DNA from 2 places in the Streptomyces sp. NPDC043908 genome. Region 1 is predicted to be linked to the other one. Evidence: riboswitches for the same ligand, from Rfam matches in the RefSeq annotation. Region 1 holds a riboswitch; the other holds the start of a gene.
The links. A riboswitch is a leader RNA that binds a small molecule or an ion and turns the genes downstream of it on or off. The one in region 1 is predicted to bind S-adenosylmethionine.

Region 1 (3,354 bases):
CGGGGACCAGCGCCAGGTGGTAGTCCTGGACGACCACGGCCGCCCCGTCCGCCGCCTCGTCCGCCAGCGCCTGCGCGAAGGCCCGGTTGTACGCCTCGTACGCACCCCACTGGCGCCGGAACTCCGCGTCGAAGGCGGGCTCCAGCGGTGTCTGGTAGAGCATGTGGTGGACGAACCACAGCACCGAGTTGGCGATGCCGTTGTAGGCGTCGGTGTGGACGGCCGCGTCGATGTCCAGCATCCGCACGCCCGGCTCGCCCACCCCGCGCCGCACCGCCTCCCGGTCGCCGTCGCCGAGCGCGGAGCACACCCACAGGGTGTCCGCCTCGGCGCCGATGGCGGAGAGACCCGAGACCAGGCCGCCGCCGCCGCGGCGGGGTGTGAGTGTTCCGTCGGGGTCGAGGGTGTACGAGACCGGGCCGCGGTTGGACGCGACGAGGATCTGGGCAGCACGCGCGGGGACCATGGAGACGAACCTAGCCCGAAGCGGAATGCCTCAAACGTGCGAACCGTGTCACGGACCCCCCGGCGGCCGCGCCCGCTCACGCCGCGCGGTGCACCGCGTACTCCGAGATCTCGCGCATCGGCGGGCGTTCCTCGGTGTCCACCGCGTAGGTGCGCGGGACGAAGCCCTCCTCGGCCCGTTCGAACTGCGTCAGCGACGGACGGACCAAGTGGGCCCGGGACAGGCGCAGTTGGGCCGTGCGGTAGATCGCCGCTGCCATCCGGCCGAGCGCCTGCCCGTCCTGGTGGCGGTGTCTGCGCACGCCCACGTCGACCTGGGCCAGCGCGTCGAGACCCACGGTGTGCAGCGCGTCGACGAGCAGCCCCAGCTCCACTCCGTAACCGACGGGGAAGGGCAGCCGCTCCAGCAGGGAGCGCCGGGCCGCGTACTCGCCGCCCAGCGGCTGGACGAACCCGGCCAGCTGCGGCCAGTGCAGATTGAGCAGCGGGCGGGCCACCAGTTCGGTGACGCGACCGCCCTGACCTGGGGAGTCTCCGAACGGGCGGTCGTACATCGCCTTGACGAGGTGCACGTCCGGGTCGGTCAGGAGCGGGCCGACGATGCCGGAGACGAAGCCGGGGTCGAACTCCTTCAGATCCGCGTCGATGAAGCAGACGATGTCACCCGTGGTGACCAGCAGGGAGCGCCACAGGACCTCGCCCTTGCCGGGCAGCGCCGGTATCCGGGGCAGGATCGCGTCCCGGTGGACCACGCGGGCGCCCGCGGCGGCCGCGACCTCGGCCGTGCGGTCGGTGGAGCCGGAGTCGACCACCACCAGCTCGTCGACGAGCGGCACGGCGGCGGTCATCAGCTCGCGGCGGATCGCGGTGACGATCTGCCCGACCGTGGCCTCCTCGTCCAGCGCGGGCAGGACCACGCTGACCGTGGTGCCGGTGCGGCGCTTGGCCGCCGTGATCGCGTCCAGCGGGCGGTCGGCCGCCGACCAGGAACGCCTGCTCAGCCAGCGTTCCACCTCTTCCAGCACGATCGGTGACCCCTCTGTGAGTGACGGCGCGCGGGACGGCGCGGGTGCCGCCTGTGATCCATCTCGCGGTTCGGACGACTATCTCAACCGTCCGGGCCTTCGGTTACAGTCTTGAACAACGCGGACGGCGCTCGCATGTCGGGGTCGTCGCGCGGACAAACGCCCGGGTCCTGGACCCGGTGCCACAGCGCTCATCCAGAGGGACTGAGGGAACGGCCCGTTGAAGTCCCGGCAACCCTCCTGCCGACCGCGAGGTCACGGTGGGGAAGGTGCCAATTCCGTCTCATGGCGAAATGCGCCATGGGGAAGATGAGGAGAAAGGGCCTCGCCATCATGGCTGTGCACACCGCCGACGTAGCTGCCACCCCTGTCGCCACCGCGGACGCCACCACCGCAGACGCCGCCACCTCCGTGGATCTCGGTCCCGCCGTCGCGCTTTCCTGCCGGGAATGCGGCGAGCGGTTCGACCTCGGCCCCGTCTTCGCCTGCGCCCTGTGTTTCGGGCCGCTCGAAGTCGCGTACGACCTTCCGACAGGTGACCCCGAGGCGCTCCGCAAGCGGATCGAAGCGGGCCCGGACAACATCTGGCGCTATGCGCCCCTGCTGCCCGTTCCGGCCAATGTGGCGGAAAAGCCCAACCTGAATCCGGGATTCACCAAGCTCGTCAAGGCCGACAACCTCGCCCGTGAGCTGGGCGTCACCGGCGGTCTCTACGTCAAGGACGACTCCGGCAACCCGACGCACTCCTTCAAGGACCGCGTCGTCGCCATCGCCGTCGAGGCCGCCCGCGCCTTCGGCTTCACCACGCTCTCCTGCTCCTCCACCGGCAACCTCGCGGGCGCGGTCGGCGCCGCCGCGGCCCGGGCGGGTCTGCGCTCCTGCGTCTTCATCCCGCACGACCTGGAGCAGGGCAAGGTCGTCATGGCCGCGGTGTACGGCGGCGAGCTGGTCGGCATCGAGGGCAACTACGACGACGTCAACCGCTTCTGCTCGGAGCTCATCGGCGACCCGCTCGGCGAGGGCTGGGGCTTCGTCAACGTGAACCTGCGCCCGTACTACGGCGAGGGCTCCAAGACGCTGGCGTACGAGATCTGCGAGCAGCTCGGCTGGCGGCTGCCCGACCAGCTCGTCGTCCCGATCGCCTCCGGCTCCCAGCTCACGAAGATCGACAAGGGGCTCCAGGAGCTGGTGAAGCTGGGGCTCGTCGAGGACCGGCCGTACAAGATCTTCGGCGCCCAGGCCGAGGGCTGCTCGCCGGTGTCGACCGCCTTCAAGGCGGGCCACGACGTGGTCCGCCCGCAGAAGCCGGACACCATCGCCAAGTCCCTCGCCATCGGCAACCCGGCGGACGGCCCCTACGTCCTGGACATCGCCCGGCGCACCGGGGGCGCGGTGGAGGACGTGAACGACGGGCAGATCGTGGACGCGATCAAGCTGCTGGCCCGGACCGAGGGCATCTTCGCCGAGACGGCGGGCGGCGTGACGGTCGGTGTCACCCGCAAGCTCATCGAGGAGGGGCTTCTCGACCCGTCCCTGACTACTGTCGTCCTCAACACGGGTGACGGCCTCAAGACCCTGGACGCGGTGGCGCCGACCACCGGCCCGACCGCGACCATCCGCCCGAGCCTGGACGCGTTCCGCGACGCCGGCCTGGCCGGCTGACCCACCAGCTCCCAGACGGAAGGCAGGAAGCCCCATGAGCGTCAACGTCCGCATCCCCACCATCCTCCGCACGTACACCGGCGGGCAGGCCGAGGTCGCGGCCGAGGGTGCCACCCTCGCCGAGGTCATCGCCGACCTGGAGAAGAACCACACGGGGATCGCCGCCCGGGTCCTGGACGACCAGGGCAAGCTGCGCCGGTTC
Region 2 (3,354 bases), on a different contig from region 1:
CGACCGCCTGGGCGATGGACTCGATCATGCGCGGCGAGGCGACCGACGCGCAGATCGCCGGGTTCGCGGTGGCCCTGCGGGCCAAGGGCGAGACCGTCGCCGAGATCACCGGCATGGTCCGCGCGATGTACGAGCACGCCAACCTGATCGAGGTGCCCGGCCGGACCGTCGACATCGTCGGCACCGGCGGCGACGGCGCGAAGACCGTCAACATCTCCACCATGTCGGCCATCGTGGTCGCGGGCACCGGCGCCAAGGTCGTCAAGCACGGCAACCGGGCCGCGTCCTCCGCCAGCGGCGCCTCCGACGTCCTGGAGAAGCTCGGCGTCAACCTCGACCTCACGCCCCGGCAGGTGGTCCAGGTCGCCGAGGAGGCGGGCGTCACCTTCTGCTTCGCGGTGAAGTTCCACCCCGCCCTGCGGTACGTCGCCGCGGCCCGGCGCGAACTCGGCATCCGCACCACCTTCAACTTCCTCGGCCCGCTCACCAACCCCGCCCGGGTGACGTCCCAGGCGACCGGCGTCGCGGACGCCCGGATGGCGCCGATCGTGGCCGGGGTCCTCGCCGAGCGCGGCTCCTCGGCGCTGGTGTTCCGGGGCGACGACGGCATGGACGAGTTGACGACCACCGCGACCTCCCGCGTCTGGGTGGTACGGGACGGGGCCGTGCGCGAGGAGGCCTTCGACCCCAGGGACGTGGGCATCGACCTGGTGCCGGTGGAGGCGCTGCGCGGGGCCGACGCCTCGTACAACGCGGACGTGGCCCGGCGGCTGCTGGCCGGGGAGACCGGGCCGGTACGGGACGCGGTGCTGCTCAACTCGGCGGCGGCGCTGGTCGCGCTCGACCCGGGCCCGGGCACCCTGGTGGAGCAGATCCGGGACGGGATCGCCCGGGCGGCCGAGTCGGTGGACTCCGGATCGGCCAGACGGGCCCTGGAGCGGTGGGTGGCGGCCAGCAACGCGTAGCCGCCGCCCGAAGGTGTGACGCACGGCGCGGTCCGGATGCCGGACCGCGCCTTGCGCGTACGCCGACGTATGGCAGGATGCTTTCCAAGGTCATGAGTGACAGCGACTACGGCCCCGGCCCGCTGTCCGGCAACCCTCCGTCCGTGGCGGGGTGCCCCGGGTGAAGACCAGGCCGCAGGCAGCGAGGTCGGCGGCAAGCGCGGACCCCTGCGCACCCGTTCTCCGGGTGGCGCGCCCCTGGGGTCCTGGTCCTCAAGGGAGCAGTCTCGTGAGCAAGCGAATGCGATAGGGCCTCCGGCCCCTTCTTCTGTACACCTCCGTACGCCCTCCGCGCGTACGTCGAGGTCACCCCCCGTGCATCCGGCGCCGCCGGTCGGTCCGCCGTGCCCCGGGGGTTCCACAGCCGATTCGGCTTGTCCCGCCGGGAGATACCGCCATGTCCGCATACGCGTCCACGTCCACCTCCGCCCCCGTCTCCACCGCCGCCGTTCCGTCCCCGGCCGAGGAGGCCTGCTGCGCGGGGCCGCTGCCGGTGCTCGGCCGGGACGTCACCGTGCCGCTGGTCACTGGCGGCGAGGTGACGTACGCGGCCCTCGACTACGCCGCGAGCGCCCCCGCCCTCCAGCGGGTGTGGGACGACGTGGCCGCGTACGCCCCCTACTACGGCAGCGTGCACCGGGGCGCCGGCTACCTCTCGCAGCTCTCCACCGACCTGTTCGAGAACAGCCGGGCGACGGTGGCCGAGTTCCTCGACTGCCGCCCCGGCGACCAGGTGGTCTTCACCCGGTCGACGACGGACTCGCTGAACCTGCTGGCCCGGGTGCTCCCCGCCGACTGCCAGGTCTTCGTCTTCGAGACCGAGCACCACGCGTCGCTGCTGCCGTGGCGGGACGCCCAGGTCACGTACCTCGACGCGCCGCGCACGCCGCAGCAGGCGGTGGCGATCCTGGAGCGCGCGCTGGCCGACCGCGAGCCCTACGGCCCGGCGCTGGTCTGCGTCACCGGCGCCTCCAACGTCACGGGCGAGCTGTGGCCGGTGAGGGAGCTGACGGCGGCTGCCCACGCGCACGGGGCGCGGATCGTGCTGGACGCGGCGCAGCTGGCGCCCCACCACCCCGTCTCCGTACGGGAGTCGGACGTCGACTGGATCGCCTTCTCCGGGCACAAGCTGTACGCGCCGTTCGGCTCGGGGGTGCTGGCCGGGCGCGCGGACTGGTTCCAGGAGGCCGAGCCGTACCTCGCTGGGGGCGGGGCTTCCCGTACGGTCGCGCGGCGCGCGGACGGCGGGGTGGACGTCGAGTGGCACACCACGGCCGCCCGGCACGAGGCCGGATCGCCGAACGTGATCGGGGTGTACGCCATCGCGTCCGCCTGCAAGGCGCTCACGGAGGCGGGCTTCGACGCTCTGGTGGAGCGGGAGCGGCACCTGATCGCGAAGGTGCGGGAGGGGCTGGCGGCGGTGCCGCAGGTGCGGGTGCTGTCCCTCTTCGGCGACGACGCGCCGAGGGTCGGGGTGATCTCGTTCGTCGTGGACGGCTGGAACAGCTCGCACTTCGCGGCGGCGCTGTCGGCGGAGTACGGGATCGGGGTCCGGGACGGCCTGTTCTGCGCCCACCCGCTGGTACGGACGCTGCTCGGCGGGGAGCCGCAGGAGCAGGGGGAGTGCGGGGCGCCGGAGGGGGAGCCGGGGCAGCGGTCCCTGAACGCGATCCGGGTCAGCTTCGGGGCGGGGACGCCGGACGAGCATGTGGAGCGGTTCGTGGGGGCGGTGCGGGAGTTGGTGGGGGAGGGGGCGAAGTGGGCGTACCGGGTGGAGGGGGGCCGCTGCGTCCCGGCGAAGTAACGTCCCCGGGACTACGCCCCGGCCCCCTCCGGGGGCTGCGCCCCCACCCCCTCGTTCGCCTGCGGACCGTGCCGGCTTGCTCGCGCAGTTCCCCGCGCCCCTGAAACCTGCGGTCTTCTGCGGGCCGTGGTCGGTTGCTCGCGCAGTTCCCCGCGCCCCTGAAATGCCGCTGCGCGGCATCCCCGGGGCGCCCCGAAGGGGCGCTTTGAGGGGCGCGGGGAACTGCGCGAGAAGCCCCACCGGCCCGCAGCCGAAGTCCGGGCCCTGAAGGGGCGCGGGGAACTGCGCGAGCGGCCACAGACGGCCCGCGGACGACAGCGCGTCCGGGGTTGCCCATGCGCCCCGCATCGGAGTTCGCCTGAGGAACGCACCCCGGACCGCTGTGCCGCCCGCTCAAGGGCTACGCGTCGAGGCCGATCGCGAACGCCGCCTCCAGGTCGTGCTGGGAGTACGTCCGGAACGCCACGTGCGTGTCCGTCACCTCGACCCCGGGGATCTTGCTGATCCGGCCGGGGATGATGTCCGCGAGGTCGTCGTGGCGGGCCA

Region 2: linked by a shared signal. The riboswitch ahead of AC069K_RS22070 (aminotransferase class V-fold PLP-dependent enzyme) and the one ahead of thrC (threonine synthase) in region 1 are both predicted to bind S-adenosylmethionine.

What each region holds. Positions count from the first base shown of each region.
Region 1 is NZ_JBWKEI010000004.1:424,343-427,696, forward strand. Features, by position in the region: gene AC069K_RS12600 (alpha,alpha-trehalose-phosphate synthase (UDP-forming)) at 1-466, opposite strand, end outside; gene AC069K_RS12605 (glucosyl-3-phosphoglycerate synthase) at 543-1,490, opposite strand; SAM riboswitch class I at 1,679-1,806, shown strand; gene thrC (threonine synthase) at 1,800-3,152, shown strand; gene AC069K_RS12615 (MoaD/ThiS family protein) at 3,187-3,354, shown strand, end outside.
Region 2 is NZ_JBWKEI010000010.1:41,204-44,557, reverse strand. Features, by position in the region: gene trpD (anthranilate phosphoribosyltransferase) at 1-965, shown strand, start outside; SAM riboswitch class IV at 1,054-1,171, shown strand; gene AC069K_RS22070 (aminotransferase class V-fold PLP-dependent enzyme) at 1,402-2,808, shown strand; gene AC069K_RS22065 (Lrp/AsnC family transcriptional regulator) at 3,209-3,354, opposite strand, start outside.